One region of the Actinacidiphila sp. bgisy145 genome, then DNA from elsewhere that is predicted to be linked to it. Evidence: riboswitches for the same ligand, from Rfam matches in the RefSeq annotation. Region 1 holds a riboswitch; the other holds the start of a gene.
The links. A riboswitch is a leader RNA that binds a small molecule or an ion and turns the genes downstream of it on or off. The one in region 1 is predicted to bind glycine.
Positions count from the first base shown of each region.

Region 2: another riboswitch for glycine. It lies ahead of gcvT (glycine cleavage system aminomethyltransferase GcvT); the one in region 1 lies ahead of gcvP (aminomethyl-transferring glycine dehydrogenase).

Region 1 covers NZ_JBYIRL010000014.1:174,118-183,642, forward strand. The annotation lists gene AC3ERT_RS15430 (CPBP family intramembrane glutamic endopeptidase) at 1-100, opposite strand, end outside; gene AC3ERT_RS15435 (glutamate-cysteine ligase family protein) at 324-1,817, opposite strand; gene AC3ERT_RS15440 (hypothetical protein) at 2,293-2,880, shown strand; gene AC3ERT_RS15445 (DUF5999 family protein) at 2,977-3,171, opposite strand; gene gcvP (aminomethyl-transferring glycine dehydrogenase) at 3,432-6,329, opposite strand; glycine riboswitch at 6,392-6,515, opposite strand; glycine riboswitch at 6,517-6,629, opposite strand; gene AC3ERT_RS15455 (PRC-barrel domain-containing protein) at 6,776-7,147, shown strand; gene AC3ERT_RS15460 (DNA polymerase IV) at 7,069-8,487, opposite strand; gene AC3ERT_RS15465 (MerR family transcriptional regulator) at 8,685-9,230, opposite strand.
Region 2 covers NZ_JBYIRL010000008.1:217,448-226,972, reverse strand. The annotation lists gene AC3ERT_RS10035 (serine hydroxymethyltransferase) at 1-881, opposite strand, end outside; gene gcvH (glycine cleavage system protein GcvH) at 894-1,274, opposite strand; gene gcvT (glycine cleavage system aminomethyltransferase GcvT) at 1,447-2,562, opposite strand; glycine riboswitch at 2,760-2,878, opposite strand; gene AC3ERT_RS10020 (enhanced serine sensitivity protein SseB) at 3,002-3,772, shown strand; gene AC3ERT_RS10015 (enhanced serine sensitivity protein SseB C-terminal domain-containing protein) at 3,958-4,686, shown strand; gene AC3ERT_RS10010 (DUF885 family protein) at 4,738-6,270, opposite strand; gene AC3ERT_RS10005 (ABC transporter permease) at 6,596-7,594, shown strand; gene AC3ERT_RS10000 (ABC transporter substrate-binding protein) at 7,698-9,440, shown strand.

The sequences.
Region 1 (9,525 bases):
GCGCCAGCACGATCAGCGTCTCGCTGCGCAGCGTCCGCTCCTCCAGCAGCGGCTGCGGCCGCTCCGGCTGCCCGGCCTCGGCCTGTACTGATGCCTGCACGCGGTCCTCCCGTGTCGTCGTGGACACGATACGAAGATCCCGCCCGCCGCCCTACCACCGCACCACCCCGCACCGGTGCCGCGCTCGCGCGGTGGGTGCGCCGCGCGAGCCTACGCCACCCGCCTGGGTCGTCATGTCCGCGACCGGTCCGCAGCGCGCCCCGGCACCCGTACGGCGGCAGGCGCGCGGCGGGGCGGGCAGCGGGGTGTGCGGCGGGGGCCGGTCAGCCCGGGAGCGGCCAGGTGTGGACCGGGGCGCCCTCGGTGGACAGGGCCCGGTAGCGCTGCGTCATCGCGGCGAGCGCCGCCCGGCGGTCCAGGCCGCGGTCGAGGTAGTGGTGGAAGGCGTCGGCCTGCCAGCGGGCGCCGTTCGTCCGGCGGCGGCAGCGCTGCTCGATGATCCCGAGGTAGTGGTCGCGGTCGGCCGGGTCGATGCCCCAGGCGTCCAGCCCGGCGGCGGCCAGCGGCAACAGCTCGTCGCGGATCAGGTCGGCCGCCGGCACCTGGGCGAGCGCGGTGCCGCGCGGGCGCGGCCAGTGCAGCACCGCGTCCACGCCGTCCCGGCAGGCCGCGTCGAAGTTCGCGGCGGCGGCGCCGAACGGCAGCCGCTGCCAGACCGGCCGCGGCGCCTCGGCGAGCGAGCGCACCAGGCCGTAGTAGAACGCCGCGTTGGCGATGACGTCGGCGACGGTCGGCCCGGCGGGCATCACCCGGTTCTCCACCCGCAGGTGCGGCACCCCGTCGACGACCTGGTAGACCGGGCGGTTCCAGCGGTAGATCGTGCCGTTGTGCAAGGTCAGCTCGCGCAGTTCGGGCACCCCGCCCTCGTCGAGCACGCGCAGCGGGTCCTCCTCGTGGCAGATCGGCAGCAGCGAGGGGAAGTAGCGCAGGTTCTCCGCGAACAGGTCGGCCGCGGAATCGATCCAGCGCTCGCCGAACCAGGTCAGCGGCCGTACGCCCTGGGCCCGCAGTTCCTGCGGGCGGGTGTCGGTGGCCTGCTGGAAGAGCAGCGGGCGGGTCTCGCGCCACAGTTCGCGGCCGAAGAGGAAGGGCGAGTTCGCCCCGATCGCCACCTGCGGCGCGGACACCGCCTGCGCGGCGTTCCACGCCGGCCCGAAGCGGCCCGGGGTGACCTGGAGGTGCATCTGCATGGAGGTGCAGGCCGCCTCGGGCGCGATCGAGGCGGAGGTGTAGACGAGGTGCTCGACGCCCTCGATGTCGAGGGTGATGTCCTCGCCGCGCATGGCGAGGATGCGGTCGTTGAGCAGGGTGTAGCGGTCGGCGCGGGAGAGGTTCGCCGAGACCAGGTCCTGGGCCTGGAGGGTGGGCAGGATGCCGATCATCACGATGCCGGCGCCGACCTCGCCGGCCATCCGGTCGGCGTAGCCGAGGCCGGTGCGCAGTTCCTCGGCGAGCCGGTCGAGGACCCGGCCGGAAAGCGCGTGCGGCGCGATGTTCACCTCGATATTGAACTGGGCCAGCTCGGTCTGGAAATCACGGCTCGCGATGCGCTCCAGCACCTCTTCGTTCATCATGCGGGGCAGCCCGCGGGAATCCGCGAGATTCAATTCGATCTCCAGGCCCATGAGATTGCGCGGCCGGTCGAAGCGCTTCTCCGCCAGCAGCCGCTCCAGCCCCAGCAGGCACTGCTGGAGCTTGTTCCGGTACATGCGCCGGTCGGCCAGGTCGAACGCCCCGGCCGCGACCTTCTCCCCCATCGAAGCGTCCCTCCTCGTGCGGGTCCTCACGGGAGGATGCCCCATGGAACTGATCGATAACGCCCACCTCGACCGGGTGTGCACGCTACGCTTGCCGTAGTGGCCGACAGCGGGCACGTGCCGATGGCACATTCGGCCCAGGACACGGCGGGAAATCCCGCCTATTGGCACCGTATGTTTCCGGCCGACCGTACACCGCGGAAATCGCCGACGACCGCGCGGCAACCTGCGGCAATGTCGACTGCGGCCGTCCGGAGGAAGGCGGATTACCGCCTTGCGGGTAATGCCGGCGGCCGGTAGATGAAACATGGAGCGAACATACGTCGTATAAACTCCGCGCACGAGGCAGAGTATCCGCCGTCGCCGGGCGAGCTTGAGCAGTAACCCTCACCAGGTACTGACCGCGGCCGTCCGCATCTCGCCCGCACCGCTTTGTGCCCGCACCACGTGTCTCCCAGTGAGAGGCGACAACACCATGCCGCTGCTTGTCCCCCCAGCACCCGCACCCGCCCTGTTGAGCGTCCTGGCGGCGCTCAGTTCGCCCACCGCGGTCCTGGAAGCCCGTACCCCCGCCCTGCGCACCGCGGAGGGGCCGCTGGACGCCGAACACCCCCTGCCGGTCCATGTGTTCGAACCCGCGTCGGTGCCCGGCGGCCTGCCCCACGCGCGGCTGGCCGGCTGGCGGTTCCATATCAGGGCTGGGGCCCGGGTGGCCGCGGCGGGCGAGACCGTGGCGACCCCCGACGGATGGGTGTTCTCGCGCTTCTCCGAGGGCCCCTACCTGGCCTCCACCGAGCGCGCGCTGCGCCAGGCCGAACCGCTGCCGGCCACCTACCAGCCGCACCTGCTGTCGGTGCCGAGCCGCTACATGATGGCGCTGTGGCTGCACTCGGTGCCGCGGGCCGACGCCGCCACCGCGCAGCCGGACCCGGCCGACCTGGTCATCCCGCTGGCCCCGGCGCCGCCCGGGATCGCCTCGCACCGGGTGTACCGGATCGTGGAGATGGCGCCGCTGCTCAACAGCTGGCTCGCCCCGCCGCCGCTGGCCGGCTCGCCCGCGTAGCCCGCAGAGCACGCCTTCGGCACGAGCAAAGCCGGTTTCCCCGGGCGCGGCAAGGCCCGGGGGAACCGGCTTTCGTTGCCCCCGTCGTACTCCCCGTCAGGCGCCTGCCGCGGCCAGCGGCCGGTGCGGCGCGATGATCTGCCCGTCGGGCAGGATCTCCCCGGTGTCCTCGAAGAGCAGCACCCCATTGCACAGCAGGCTCCAGCCTTGCTCCGGGTGGTGGGCCACGATCAGGGCGGCCTCACGGTCGGCGCTGTCGGCGGTGGGGCACTGCGGCTCGTGCTTGCACATGGTCACTGGTGTCTTTCGCTGCGAGAGGTGAATGGTGCGGTCGGTCGCGTGGCCTGCCTGGCTCATGTGGGTCCCCCGTTCTCGCGCGGCCGGTCCCAGTCTTGCGCCCCGGACGGCCTTCCGCAGGTGTTTCACGTGCGCGCTGCTCATTGGTGCAGGACGCGCCATCCGCGCGGCCGGTTGCGGACACGAAGGCGGCGCTTTCCGCCCGTTTCCGGGTCGGAAGGCGCCGCCTTCCCACAGTGCTGCCGCCGGGCCGGTCAGCCCTCGTAGGCGTCCAGCGGCGGGCAGGAGCAGACCAGGTTGCGGTCGCCGAACGCCCCGTCGATCCGGCGCACCGGCGGCCAGTACTTGTCCGCGGGGTGCACGCCGGCGGGGAAGACGGCCTCCTGGCGGCTGTAGGGGTGCTGCCAGTCGCCGCCGAGGGCGGCCGCGGTGTGCGGGGCGGAGCGCAGCGGGTTGTCGTCGGCGGGCCACTCCCCCGCGCCGACCCGGTCGATCTCGCCGCGGATCGCGATCATCGCCTCGCAGAACCGGTCGAGTTCGGCGAGGTCCTCGCTCTCGGTGGGCTCGATCATCAGGGTGCCGGCCACCGGGAAGGACATCGTCGGGGCGTGGAAGCCGTAGTCGATGAGCCGCTTGGCGACGTCGTCGACGCTGACGCCGGTGTCCTTGGTCAGCTGCCGCAGGTCGATGATGCACTCGTGGGCGACCAGGCCGCCGGGGCCGGTGTAGAGCACCGGGTAGTGCGCCTCCAGCCGCTTGGCGACGTAGTTGGCGCTCAGTACGGCGATCTGGGTGGCCTGCCTGAGGCCCTCGGCGCCCATCAGCCGGACGTACGTCCAGGAGATCGGCAGGATGCCCGCCGAGCCCCACGGCGCGGCGGAGACCGGGCCGACGCCGGTGGCCGGGCCCGCCTGCGGCTGGAGCGGGTGGTTGGGCAGGTGCGGGGCGAGGTGGGCGCGGACCGCGACCGGGCCGACGCCGGGTCCGCCGCCGCCGTGCGGGATGCAGAACGTCTTGTGCAGGTTCAGGTGGGAGACGTCGGCGCCGAAGCGGCCCGGGCGGGCGAGCCCGACCAGCGCGTTGAGGTTGGCGCCGTCCACGTAGACCTGGCCGCCCGCGTCGTGCACGGCCGCGCAGATGTCGGTGATGTGCTCCTCGAACACGCCGTGCGTGGAGGGGTAGGTGACCATCAGCACGGCGAGCCGGTCGCGGTGCTGCTCGATCTTCGCCCGCAGGTCGTCGACGTCCACGTCGCCGTCCTGGCCGGTCTTGACGACGACCACGCTCATCCCGGCCATCACCGCGCTCGCGGCGTTGGTGCCGTGCGCGGAGGACGGGATCAGGCAGACCGTGCGGTCCAGGTCGCCGGCCGCGCGGTGGTAGGCGCGGACCGCGAGCAGCCCGGCCAGTTCGCCCTGCGACCCGGCGTTGGGCTGGAGGCTGACCTTGTCGTAGCCGGTGATCGCGGCGAGCTGGTCCTCCAGGCCGTGGATCAGGCTGAGGTAGCCCTCGGCCTGGTCGGCGGGCGCGAAGGGGTGCAGCGCGCCGAACTCCGGCCAGGTGACCGGCTCCATCTCGGTGGTCGCGTTGAGCTTCATGGTGCACGAGCCCAGCGGGATCATGCCGCGGTCCAGGGCGTAGTCGCGGTCGGCGAGCCGGCGCAGGTAGCGCAGCATCGAGGTCTCGCTGCGGTGCCGGTGGAAGACGGGGTGGGTGAGGTAGTCGCCGGTGCGCAGCAGCGCGGCCGGCAGCGCGTCGGCGGTGGCCGCGTCGAGGGCGTCGAGGTCGGCGGTGTCCTCGGTGTCCGCGCCGAACGCGGCGAGCACCGAGGTCAGCGCGGCGCGGTCGGTGGTCTCGTCGCAGGCGATGCCGACGTGGTCGGCGTCGGTCTGCCGCAGGTTGACGCCCGCGGCGCGGGCGGCGGCCACCACGTCGGCGGCCCGGCCCGGCACCCGGGCGGTCAGGGTGTCGAAGAACGCGTCCTCGACGACCTCCACGCCGGCCGCGCGCAGGCCCGCGGCGAGCACCGCGGCGTAGCGGTGGGTGCGGCGCGCGATGGCGGCCAGCCCGTCGGGGCCGTGGTAGACGGCGTACATGCCGGCCATCACGGCGAGCAGCACCTGCGCGGTGCAGATGTTGCTGGTGGCCTTCTCCCGGCGGATGTGCTGCTCGCGGGTCTGGAGGGCGAGCCGGAAGGCGGTGTCGCCGTCGGCGTCGACCGACACGCCCACCAGGCGGCCGGGCAGGTTGCGGGCATAGGCGTCGCGGACGGCCATGTAGCCGGCGTGCGGGCCGCCGAAGCCCATGGGGACGCCGAAGCGCTGGGTGGTGCCGACCGCGATGTCCGCGCCGAGCTCGCCGGGCGGGGTGAGCAGGGTCAGCGCCAGCAGGTCGGCGGCCACGGTGACGATCGCGCCCAGCTCGTGCGCCTGCTCGATCACCGGCCGCAGGTCGCGGACGGCGCCCGAGGCGCCCGGGTACTGGAGCAGCACACCGGTCACGCCGCGCTCGGCGACGTCGGCGGGGATGCCGGCGGACAGGTCGGCGGTGACGACCTCGACGCCGGTCGGTTCGGCCCGGGTCCGGATCACCGCCAGGGTCTGCGGGAAGGTGTCGGCGTCGACCAGGAAGACGCCGTTCTTGACCTTGCCGACCCGGCGGGACAGCGCCATCGCCTCGGCGGCCGCGGTGCCCTCGTCCAGCAGGGAGGCCCCGGAGGTGGGCAGGCCGGTGAGGTCGGCGACGACGGTCTGGAAGTTCAGCAGCGCTTCGAGGCGGCCCTGGGAGATCTCCGGCTGGTAAGGGGTGTAGGCGGTGTACCAGGCGGGGTTCTCCAGCACGTTGCGCAGGATGACCGGCGGGGTGAAGGTGCCGTAGTAGCCCAGGCCGATCATCGGGGTGAGCACCTGGTTGCGGTCGGCGAGCGCGCGCAGCTCGGCGAGCGCCTCGGCCTCGGTGACGGCGGCCGGCAGGGCGAGCGCCTCGGTGCTCTTGATGGTGTCGGGGACGGCCGCGGCGGTCAGTTCGTCCAGCGAGCCGTAGCCGACCTGGGCGAGCATCTTGGCCTGCGCCTCGACGTCGGGACCGATGTGGCGGCGGGCGAAGGGCCGGCCTGCTTCCAGCTCGGCGAGGGTGGTTCGGCGGTCACTCATCTTCGGGGGCCTCCTGGTCCGTGACGACCTTCGGGGGGTGCCGCCAGGGCACCCGTACGGCCTCCCCCTCTGTCATCACAACCTGAGAGCTTCACCGCCCCGGCCCACAGGGCGGCTTTCACCGTCGGTGAGGACGCGTCCCGGCGGCCGCTCTGCTTCCGGGACAGGTCCTGCTTTCCAGAGTGACCTCACCCGAGCGGTACGGATGCCTGAGAGTTTCCGGGGAGGATTTGCTCCTTCGGCGCCCTCCGCCAACCGCCGCCAGGCGGGGTTCTCGGAGGACTCTCCCGCACGGGGTCGACGGCCGCTGTCCAGCCTACCAGCGCGTTCCGAACAGGGGTCGGAACAGGTGCCGAGTCGACACCGCCCCGGTTGTGGCCTTGGGTAGGTACCAGCGGCCGCCGTACGGCGGCGGCCTGGGGTTGGTTGGACTGGTTGGAGGGACCGTGCAGACCGACATCGATCCGCGCAGCCTGATCGGCCGCCGCGCCTTCGACCGTGACGGGACGAGGATCGGCACGGTGGACGAGGTCTACCTCGACGACGCGACCGGCACACCGGAGTGGGCCGCGGTGCGCACCGGCCTGTTCACCCGGGACGCCTTCGTGCCGCTCGGCCCGAGCGAGCTGGACGGCGACAAGCTGCGGGTGCCGTACGAGAAGGCGCTGATCAAGGACGCCCCGGACTTCGGGGTGGGCCGGCACCTGTCGCCCGAGCAGGAGTTGCAGCTCTACCACCACTACGGGATGGACGTGCCGCGCTCGGCGGCCGAGCCGGCGCCGTCCGGGGACTTCGGGGAGCTGGCCGACGAGGAGTGAGCCTGCTGGGCGGCCAGCGGCAGCGGGTCGCTGCGGCGCAGTGCCGGGTCGTCCACGGGGAAGGTGCGCACCCGGCCGGGCACGGTGTCGGTGGGCACCTCGAAGCGGACCGTCACCCGGCCGACGCCGCTGCCCTGCACCCATCCGGCGCCGTAGCTGTCGTGGGTGACGTCATGGCCGGGCATCCAGCGGTCGGCCCGTTCGGCCGCGGGCGGCGGGCTGCTGGGCAGCGGCTCGGGAGCGTCCGGCTCGGGGCCGCCGTGCAGCGCGCGCTCGCCCTCGGCCTGCGCGAACAGGTCCTCCTGCGTGAAGTCGGCCAGCCCCGCCACGCCCACCCCGAGCAGCCGCACCCCGCCGGTGGTGTCCACGGCCTCCACCAGCCGGCGGGCGGTCTCGCGGACGACGGCCGGGTCGTCGGTGGGGGCGCGCAGCGTCTCGGAGCGGGTGAGGGTGGAGAAGTCGTACCGCCGGACCTTCACCACGACGGTGCGGCCGGAGCGGCCCGCGCCGCGCAGCCGCTGCACGCAGCGCTCGGCGAGCCGGTCGATCTCGTACCGCACATGGGCGCGGTCGGTGAGGTCGCTGTCGAAGGTGTCCTCGACGGAGATGGACTTGACGTCGCGGTCGGCGACCACGGGGCGGTTGTCGACGCCGGCGGCCATGGCGTGCAGGCCCGCGCCGTGGGCCTTGCCGAGCAGCCGCACCAGCTCCGCCTCGCCCGCCTGGGCGATCTCGGCGACGGTGAGGATGCCGGCCCGGCGCAGGTGCTCGGCGGTGGCCGGGCCGACGCCGGGCAGGGTGCGCACCGGCATCGGGTCCAGCAGCGCCCGCTCGGTGCCCGGCTCGACCACGACCAGGCCGTCCGGCTTGGCCTGCTCCGAGGCGATCTTCGCCAGCAGCTTGGAGCCGGCCAGCCCGACCGAGGCGGTCAGGCCGGTGGCGGCCTTGATGTCGGCGCGCAGCCCGCGCGCCACGGCCCGCGGGTCGTCGGCGTAGGCGCCGGCTTCCAGGTCGAGGAACGCCTCGTCCACGCTCAGCGGCTCTATCAGCGGTGACGCCTCGCGCAGCAGGCCCATGACGATCTCGCTGATCTGCCGGTAGAGGCCGAACCTCGGCACGAGGTAGGCCGCGTTCGGGGCCAGTCGGCGGGCGTGGGCCATCGCCATGGCGGAGTGGACGCCGTGCACACGTGCCTCGTAGGACGCGGTCGACACCACGCCGCGGGGTCCCAGGCCGCCGACCACCACCGGCTTGCCCCGCAGGCTCGGCTTGGACGCCTGCTCGACCGCGGCGAAGAACGCGTCCATGTCCAGGTGCAGGATCGTCGGCGCACTTCTCACACCCCCAAGCCTCCCGCATCCCACCGACAGCAGCCGTACAGGTGTACGGCGACGGCGGGTCGCGGCCGGGGCGTACGGGTGGGGCCAGGTCCTTACGGGGCGGGGCTTTATCGGCCGGGCTTTACCGGCCGGGCCTTTGCGGGGCCGGGCCTTGGGGGCCGGCCTGTCACGGGCCGGAGGCACCTGCGGCCGGGGGCTCAGACCGCCTTGTTGCGGCGCCGGGCCAGCTCGTCGGCCGGATTGTGGCCGATCAGGGTCTCGCCGGTGTCCACGCGCTCGCCGTGCATCTGCGACAGCGCGCTCTCGACGTCGCGCCACACGACGCCGACGGCGATCCCGAAGATGCCCTGGCCGCCCTGGAGGAGCTGCACCACCTCGTCGGGCGAGGTGCACTCGTAGACGGTCGCGCCGTCGCTCATCAGGGTCATCCGGGCCAGCTCGCCCGGGCCGACCGAGCGCAGGTGCTGGACGGCGGTGCGGATGTTCTGCAAGGAGACGCCGGTGTCCAGCAGCCGCTTGACGATCTTGAGCACGACCACGTCGGAGAAGCCGTACAGCCGCTGGGTGCCCGAGCCGTAGGCCGGGCGCACGCTGGGCTCGACGAGGCCGGTCCGGGCCCAGTAGTCGAGCTGGCGGTAGGTGATGCCCGTCGCGGCGCAGGCCGCAGGGCCCCGGTAGCCGACCTGCTCGGGCGGCGTCTCAGCCGGCGGGCCGCCGTCGGCGCCCACCGCCGCGGGAGCCAGTGTCCCCCGGGCCGGATACGGGCCGCCGGTCGCCAAACCGTCGCCGGTACTTCTCACGACGCCCTCCGTCCCCTTCGCGTCCACTGGCCGCGTGCACGTGCCACCGGACTTTCCCTCTGACGGTAGGCAGTCGTCACACGTGCGTCAACGATCGCCACGCTCGGCACGCCGAGTGAAATTCACCCCAGGAGTGGTTTGATCTGATTGCACAGCGGGAACCCAGTTCCGAATGCCCCCGCGGCGGCAATATTGCCCCCATCCGGGCAGCCCGCAGCGGCCCGGCCCGCGAGCCGGG
Region 2 (9,525 bases), on a different contig from region 1:
TTCGCACCTTCCAGGGTACGGGTCTGGCGGTCCTTGAACTCGTCGGTCGCCGCGGCCTTGAACGCCACCGCCTTCGCCGCGATCACGTGCTCCAGCGGGCCGCCCTGCTGCCCGGGGAAGACCGCCGAGTTGATCTTCTTCGCCAGGCCCGCCCTGGCCAGGATCACCCCGCCGCGCGGGCCGCCGAGCGTCTTGTGGGTCGTGGTGGTGACCACGTCGGCGTACGGCACGGGGGAGGGGTGCAGCCCGGCCGCGACCAGCCCGGCGAAGTGCGCCATGTCCACCATCAGGTACGCGCCGACCTCGTCGGCGATCCGGCGGAACTCCGCGAAGTCCAGCTGCCGCGGGTAGGCCGACCAGCCCGCCACGATCAGCTGCGGGCGGTGCTCCTTGGCCAGCCGCTCCACCTCGGCCATGTCGACGAGGTTGGTCTCGGCGTCCACGTGGTAGGCCGCGACCTGGTACAGCTTGCCGGAGAAGTTGATCTTCATCCCGTGGGTCAGGTGCCCGCCGTGCGCCAGGTCCAGGCCGAGGATGGTGTCGCCCGGCTTGAGCAGGGCGAACATCGCGGCGGCGTTCGCCTGGGCACCGGAGTGCGGCTGCACGTTGGCGCTCTCGGCACCGAACAGCGCCTTGACCCGGTCGATCGCGAGCTGCTCGATCACGTCGACGTGCTCGCAGCCGCCGTAGTAGCGGCGGCCCGGGTAGCCCTCCGCGTACTTGTTGGTCAGCACCGAGCCCTGCGCCTCCAGCACGGCGACCGGCGCGAAGTTCTCGGACGCGATCATCTCCAGCGTGGACTGCTGGCGGCGCAGCTCGGCGTCGACCGCCGCGGCCACGTCGGGGTCGAACGCGTGCAGGGACTGGTTCAGCAGCGACATCGCGGGGTTCCCTCAGCTCTCGATGAAAGCGTCGTACTCGGCGGCGGACAGCAGGTCGGACGGCTCCTCGGCCACCTTCACCTTGAACAGCCAGCCGCCCTCGAAGGGGGCGGAGTTCACCAGCGACGGGTCCTCCACCACGTCCTGGTTCACCTCGGTGACCTCCCCGCCGACCGGCGAGTACAGGTCGCTGACGGACTTGGTGGACTCCAGCTCGCCGCAGGTCTCGCCCGCGGTCACCGTCGCGCCCACCTCGGGGAGCTGGACGAAGACCACGTCACCGAGCGCGTCGGCGGCGTGCGAGGTGATGCCCACGGTGGCCGCGCCGTCGGCGGGGGCCGACAGCCACTCGTGCTCCTTGCTGTAGCGAAGCTGCTCAGGGTTGATGCTCATGGGTGGATTCTCCCGGATCGGCAGGGGTGCTCGCGTGCGCGGCACGGCAAACGGAAAGGTAAGGGTGGGGGTGCGGGGGCGGGGCGCCCGGGTCCCGGTCGGTTCGGGCGCCAGCCGGTGCCGGAGCCCCGCGGTCAGTGCCGGGGCCCCGGCTCGCGCCGGAGCCCCGCGCTCAGCGCTCGCGCTTGTAGAACGGCAGCGCCACGACGTCGTACGGCTCCCGCGTCCCGCGGATGTCCACCGCGACGTCCGGCGTGCCGGGCGCCGCGTGCGCCGCGTCCACGTACGCCATCGCGATCGGCTTGCCCAGGGTCGGCGACGGCGCCCCCGAGGTGACCTCGCCGATCACCGTGCCCGAGGCGTCGGTCACCGGGTAGCCGGCCCGCGGCACCCGGCGGCCCCGCGCGACCAGCCCGACCAGCTTGCGCGGCGGCAGGTCGGCGGCCCGCTCGGCGGCGGCGCCCAGCGCGGCGCGCCCGACGAAGTCCCCGGGCTTGTCGAACTTGACCACCCGGCCCAGCCCCGCGTCGAACGGCGTCACCGCGGCGGTCAGCTCGTGCCCGTACAGCGGCATGCCCGCCTCCAGGCGCAGCGTGTCCCGGCAGGACAGCCCGCACGGCACCAGGCCCGCGGGCGCGCCGGCCTCGGTGAGCGCCTGCCACAGCCGCTCGGCGTCGCCCGGCGCCACGAACAGCTCGAAGCCGTCCTCGCCGGTGTAGCCGGTACGGGCGATCAGCGCCGGCACCCCGGCCACGGTGCCGGGCAGCCCGGCGTAGTACTTCAGCCCGTCCAGGTCGGCGTCGGTCACCGCCTTCATGATCGCCGGGGCCTGCGGGCCCTGGACGGCCAGCAGCGCGTACGCCTCGCGGTCGTCGCGGACCTGCGCGTCGTACTCCGCCGCCCGCAGCGCGACCGCGTCGAGCACGGTCTGCGCGTTGGAGGCGTTGGCGACGATCATGAACTCCCGCGCGCCCAGCCGGTAGACGATCAGGTCGTCGAGGATGCCGCCGTCGGGCGCGCAGATCATCGTGTAGCGGGCCCGGCCCACCGCCAGCGCGGACAGGTGGCCGACCAGGGCGTGGTCCAGCGCCTCGCCCGCCTGCGGGCCGGTCACGGTGATCTCGCCCATGTGCGACAGGTCGAACAGGCCGGCGCGGGTGCGCACCGCCTGGTGTTCCTCGCGCTCGCTGGCGTACCGCAGCGGCATGTCCCAGCCGGCGAAGTCGGTCATGGTCGCGCCGAGGGCGCGGTGCAGGGCGTCGAGCGCGGTACGGCGGGGTTCGCTCATCGGTGACGGGCTCCCAGGCTCGGTCTCGGTGAAGAGAGAAAGGGGACGACGGATCGGATGCTCCCCATCTGTCATCGGAACCTGAGAGGTTCACCGTGAACCCCGCACCGGCGGGTCACGGTTTGCACCTTGGGTGGGCGGGGCCGGGCGGGTACCCCCAGGGGTGCGCCGACGGCTCCGTCGCTTTTCAGATCTGCCTCGCCCGCGCGGTATCTGTGCCTGAGAGATTCAAGGGAGGACTTGCTCCTTCGGCGCCCGGCCCGCCGCCCGCGAGCAGGTCGCGTGCACCGGTCCGGGACTCTCCCGCGCGGCCTCGAACGGCCGGTATGCAAGTTGTCGGCTTCATCATTGCATGCCCAGGGTGCGCGGCCCCCGGCAGCCGTTAGGGTTTCCGGGGCACGACGCTACAGACGCGGTACTCGGGCGGACAAGGGTGGACATGGAGAATCCGGCGCCGTACACATGGCCGGCGAACGAGCTGGAAGAGGTGCTGAGCGCCAGCCTCGGCAACCCCTCGGCCACGCCCAGGCTGCTGGAGGTGCTCGGCCGGTCCCGGGTGTGGGTGCCGCTGCCGAACGGCGGCTCGCGCGAGGCGGCCGGCCTGGACCTGCCGACGGTCGTGCTGGGCGGCGCGCCCTACGTGCCGGTGTTCAGCTCCGAGCAGCAGTTCCGGCAGGCCGCGGACGGCATGCCCTGCACGGTCGCGCCGGTGCACGAGTTCGCCCGCGGGCTGCCGCCGCTGGTCGGGATCGCCGTCAACCCCGGGGGCGCGGTCGGTGTGCCGCTGCCGCCGGCCGCGGTGGCCGAGCTGTGCCGCCCGGCGCAGGGCGAGCGCCAGGCGGCGTTCGCCGGGGTGCGCGGCGGCGACGCGCCGCCCGGCGCCCGGGTGCGGCTGTGGGAGCCGGACCACGACGAGGAGCCGGTGGACTTCCTGGCCGCCGCGGCCGGCGAGTTCGCGGTCACCTCGGTGGTGCTGAGCGGCCGGCGGGCCCTGGCGGTGGTGGAGGAGGAGCCGCCGGCGCTGTTCGTCGGCGTGGAGCTGGACCGCTGGACCGAGGCGGACCGGTCGGCCGCGATGGACGCGCTCGGCCGGGCGATGGGTGCGGCCCAGCCGCCGTGGCCGGTGCACCTGATCCTGCTGGACGTGGCGCAGGACCCGGTGGGGGACTGGATGCTGGAGACGGTGCGGCCGTTCTTCGCCCGCGACTGAGCCCGGGCACGGCACGGCACGGCACGGGGCAGGGCCACGGCAGGTGCGGCTCGGCGCACGCGTTCAGCGGTCGTATACCGCGTCTATAGCCGGTTCGGTTTGAGTCGGCGGGCATACCGCTGGGCACACTCGACCTGGTTTGATGTCGTGCGAAGAGCAGTACGAAGGGAAAGGGGCGGTCCCACGTGATCGCGGGCGCGCAAGGCGGTGCGGCGCAGGCCGGCCATGTGGAGCAGATGCTGCTCCAGGTGGCACCCGGCCGGTTCGACGCATACGAGAACCTGCTCGCGTCACTCGCCGAGGGCCAGGTGTGGATGCTGCTGTGGCAGGGCGCCCCCGGCACGCCCGACGCGCAGTACGGCACGATGGAGATCGGCGGCTACGGCTACGCGCCGTGCTTCACCTCGCCGCGGGAACTGGCCGCCAGCGGGTGGAACCGCGAGCACGAAGTGGTCTCCGGGCGGGACATCGCCCAGACCCTCTTCCCGGACCGGTCCGGACTCTGGCTCAACCCGCACAGCGCCGGCGGCGGCCTCGGCATCCCCTGGGCCGACCTGCGCCGGATCGCGGTCGGCCTGGACCTGCTGCCCGCCGGGCCGCTCCAGATCGGCGAACCCTCGCTCCAGATGCCCCAGTTCTACGCGCTGCTCGCCCAGGCGGCGCACCGCACCTCCGCGGTGCGCGCGCTGCGCCAGGCGTGGGTGCAGCCGGTGCTCGGCGAGCCCTACCTCGCGATCGGCGTCGAGCTCTACGAGGGGGCCGGGCAGGCCGTGGAGTCCGTCCGGCTGATGATGCAGCAGGCCGTCGGCGGGGTGCCCGACTCGGTGGCCGTCTCCACGGTCGCCATGGCCGACCCGTACGACCCGGTCGCGCTGTGGATGCGTACGTTCGGCCGGCCCTTCTTCGACCGCTAGGCGACTGCGCGGCGATCAAGCGGCGGCTGTGCGGCGGCTGTACAGCGGCGATCACGCGGCCGGGCCGGGCGGGTGGACCGCCGCGTCCAGCAGGCCCAGGGGCGGGCTGCCCAGGTGCAGCAGGGCGGCGTGGAAGCGGGGCAGGGTGAACTCGGCGCCCCAGGCGCGCTGCGCGCGGGCGCGGGTGCGCAGGATCTCCAGCTTGCCCCAGGTGTAGCGGCCGTACCCGGCGTCGAAGGTGCCGCGCCGCGCCTCCGCGGCGGCGGCCGCCGGCGACAGGTGGGCGTCGCGCACGAAGTACCGCGCGGCCTCCTCCAGCGACAGCGCCCCGGTGTGCAATCCGATCGCGCAGGTGAGCCGGGTGACGCGGACCAGCGCTTCGAGGGCGACGCCGATCGCGAAGCGCGGGTCGCGGGCGCGGAAGCCCTCGTCGAGGCAGACCTCCTCGACGTAGTGCGCCCAGCCCTCGGCGAAGGACAGGCTGTGCAGGAGCCGCCGCACCGGGGAGGGGGCGCGGCGCAGGGCGCGGCCGTGCGCGAAGTGGCCGGGCGCGACCTCGTGGAGGGTGATGGACGGCAGGCTGGTGCGGCTGAAGACGGTCAGCCACTCCTCGCGCTCGTCGGCCGGCCAGTCCGGCTCGGGCGGGGTGACGTGGTACCAGGAGGGCGCGTCGGCCTCGGCGGGCGCGGACCAGGTCATCATGGCCATCGCCCAGCGCCGGGAGGCGGGTGCCGGGCCGACCAGGCACTCGCCGTCGACGTAGGGCGCAAGGCCCCGTTCCCGGGTGAACTCCACGGCCTCCTCGGTGAGCCGGGCCGCCTCGGCGATGACGCCGTCGGCGCCCGGGTGGTCGGCGAGCAGCCCCGGCAGGAGTTCGTCCACGCCGCGGCCCGGGTCGAGGACGCGGCAGGCGTCGGTGAGCAGTTCGGTGAGCCGGACGCGCTCCTTGTCGGCCTGCCCGGCCAGCTCGGTCAGATCCACCCGAAGGCCCTCCTGAGCTCCCATCAAGGCAGCCAGGGCCCGCCCGCCGAGCCGCGGGTCGGGGTCGCCGTGCTCGGCGACGTGCCGCAGATGGCCCTCCAGCCGGGCGTGCGCGCGCAGTGCGGCCCGCTCCACCTTGCCGCCGTCCGGGTCGAGGTCGGCGGCCAGTCCCAGCACCGGCCCGAGCAGCGCCTCGGCGACCGGGGCCCGTACCCGGTCCAGCGAGGCCAGCGCGGCGTCCACCGCGTCCGGCCACCGCGCCAGATGCGCCTTGCGGGCCTTCCTGCGGTCGGCGCGCGGGGCGTACTCGCGGTCGTAGCAGGCGAGTTCGAGGTTGGACAGGTGCGGGTAGGGGTCGCGGCGGTGCAGCTCCAACTCGCCGTACTGCACCCGCAGTGACTCCTCGAAGACAGCCAAGTGGGCCTCGTCGTGCGGGTCCTGGAGCGGTCCGGCGCTCCGGGCGGCGCGGGCCATCGCGGCCAGGCCGGCGCGCACCCCCTGGGGGGAGAGGTCCTGCACCTGTCCGTCGTACTCGTGCAGGCCCGACATCTCGCGGGCCTGGGGCACCATCAGGTCGCAGACCGCGCGCAGCCGTTCGTCCATCTGGTGACCGTACCCCGAGGTACGCGTCGGTAACGATGAAAGAACCACCCACATCACAGTTGCGCATCCCTTCTCCGTGGGGTCTGGCGGGTGATCGCCGACCGGAAGAAGAATCCAGCGGCAAGACGCCTTGGCGTTGACATGTCCCAACCGCAATGCGCGTAGTGGATACGCACGTCGCACGCATGATCACGAAGAGCGTTCACTGCGGGTGACGGCCGTTTCGTACGCAACCGAAGCACCACAGGCACCAAGTGACGAGGAAGCCGCTACCGCGGCGGGCGCGCGCCGGTCACCACCGGCGAGAGGGGTCGGCAAAAACGCCATGACCGCACCTATCGAGACCACCTCCGGACAGGCGGCGGCAGACCCGGAGGCCGTCCTGAGCGGGGCCGGGCGAGGCATGATCGAGGGCCGTTCGCTCGGGCAGATAGCCTGGCGCCGGCTCAGACGCGACAAGGTCGCGATGGCCGGCGGTGTCGTGGTGGTGCTGCTGGTGCTGCTGGCGATCCTCGCCAAGCCGATCGAGATGGTCTTCAACCTCGACCCGAACGCCTTCCACCAGAACCTGGTCGACCCCGAACTGCTGGCGCCCAAGGGCGGCTGGGGCGGGATGAGCTGGTCCCACCCGTTGGGCGTGGACCCGAAGTTCGGCCGCGACATCCTCGCCCGGATCGTCGAGGGCTCCTGGATCTCCATGCTGGTGGCCACCGGCGCCACCGTGCTGTCCAACGTGATCGGCACCGTGCTCGGCATCATCGCCGGCTACTACGGCGGCTGGGTGGACAGCCTGATCAGCCGGCTGATGGACGTGTTCCTCGCCTTCCCGCTGCTGCTCTTCGCGATCTCCATCTCCGCCTCGCTCCAGGACGGCGCCTTCGGGCTGAGCGGGCTGCCGCTGCGGATCTGCGTGCTGATCTTCGTGATCGGCTTCTTCAACTGGCCCTACATGGGGCGGATCGTCCGCGGCCAGACCCTCAGCCTGCGCGAGCGCGAGTTCGTCGACGCCGCCCGCGGCATGGGCGCGCGCGGGCCGTTCATCCTCTTCCGCGAGCTGCTGCCGAACCTGGTGGCGCCGATCCTGGTCTACTCCACCCTGCTGATCCCCACCAACATCCTGTTCGAGGCCGCGCTGAGCTTCCTCGGGGTCGGCATCGCGCCGCCGCAGGCGTCCTGGGGCGGCATGCTGACCAGCGCGGTCGACGTCTACCAGTCCGACCCGCAGTACATGTTCGTGCCCGGCCTGGCGATCTTCATCACGGTGCTGGCCTTCAACCTGTTCGGCGACGGGTTGCGGGACGCCCTGGACCCGCGCAGCAAGTGATCCCGCAGGGACACCCATCGAACCCCGGGTGGCACCCCGTGTGCCGTGCGGCGCACCGCGACCGACCCGGCGACTCCATAGGAAGTGAGGGGCGTAACCCGGTATGAACACCAGAAAGGTGACCTCCGCCATCGCGCTCGGTCTGGCGATGGCACTCGGTGTGTCCGCCTGCGGCGGCTCGGGCGGCAGCAAGAGCTCCGGCAAGAAGGACCAGGCGCTCACGTCGATCGTCAACGCGTCGACGAAGAAGGGCGGGACGGTCACGGCCGACCACTCCAGCGGCCCCGACTCGCTCGACCCGGGCAACACCTACTACGGCTGGGTGCAGGACTTCTCCCGGCTCTACGCCCGTTCGCTGCTGACCTTCAAGCCGGCGGCCGGCAAGGCCGGCCTGACGGTGGTCCCCGACCTGGCGACCGGGCTCGGCACCGCCAGCGCCGACGCCAAGACCTGGACGTACCACCTGCGCACCGGCGTGAAGTTCCAGGACGGCACCACGGTGACCTCCAAGGACGTCAAGTACGCGATCGAGCGCAGCAACTTCGCGCCCGAGGTGATGTCCAACGGCCCGGTGTACTTCAAGAGCTACCTGGCCGACGACAGCACGTACCAGGGCCCGTACAAGGACAAGAGCCCGGACGGGCTGAAGTCCATAGAGACGCCTGACGACCAGACGATCATCTTCCACCTGGCCAAGCCGTTCGCCGACTTCGACTACCTGGCGACGTTCTCGCAGACCGCGCCGGTCGAGCAGTCCAAGGACACCGGCGCGACCTACGTGCAGCACATCCAGTCGACCGGCCCGTACAAGTTCGCCTCCTACTCCGAGGGCAAGGGCGCCACGCTGGTGCGCAACCCGGAGTGGAGCAAGGCCACCGACCCGATCCGCACCGCGCTGCCCGACAAGTACGTGCTGAAGTTCAACATCAACCAGCGCACCATCGACAACGACCTGATGGCCGACAACGCCACCGTCGACCTCCAGGGCACCGGCGTCGAGGCCGAGACGCAGTCGAAGATCCTGGGCAACAAGAACCAGCTCTCGCACACCGACGACGCGATCGCCGGCGCCACCTCGTACATGGCGCTCAACCTGCACGTGGCGCCGTTCGACAACATCAACTGCCGCAAGGCCGTGCAGTACGCGGTGGACAAGACCTCCGTGGTCAACGCCGAGGGCGGCGCGGTCAAGGGCGACGTCGCCACCACGCTGCTGCCGCCGTCGGTGAACGGCTACACCAAGTTCGACGAGTACCCGACCGCCGGCAACAACGGCGACGTGGCCAAGGCCAAGGCGGCGCTCGCGGCCTGCGGCAAGCCAGGCGGCTTCACCACCACGCTCACCGCGCGCAGCGACCGGCAGCCCGAGGTGGACGGCGCCACCGCCATCCAGGCGGCGCTGAAGAAGGTCGGCATCACCGTCAACATCAAGACCTTCCCCGCCGACAAGTACTTCTCCAACTACGCGGGCGTCCCGGACTACGTGCACTCGCACGACGTCGGCATGATGATGATGGCGTGGGGCGCCGACTGGCCCACCGGCTACGGCTTCCTGGACCAGATCGTCGACGGCGGCGCGATCAAGCCGTCCGGCGGCAACAACCTGATGGAGCTGAACGACCCGAAGATCAACCAGGCGCTGGCCGCGGCGATCTCCAACACCGACGCCGCCGCCCGCACCAAGGCCTGGGGCGACATCGACAAGATGGTCATGGCGAACGCCTCCGTGGTGCCGCTGATCTACCGCAAGAACCTGCTCTACCGCCCGAGTTCCGCCACCAACGTGACGGTCACCCAGGCGTACCTGGGCATGTACGACTACCTGCTGATGGGCTCCTCGAAGTAGCCGCAAGGCTCCTACGCACCGAAAGGCAGGTGAAGGCTCCGGCGTCCGCCCGGTCCGGCCCGCGATCCGGGCCGGGCGGACGCCA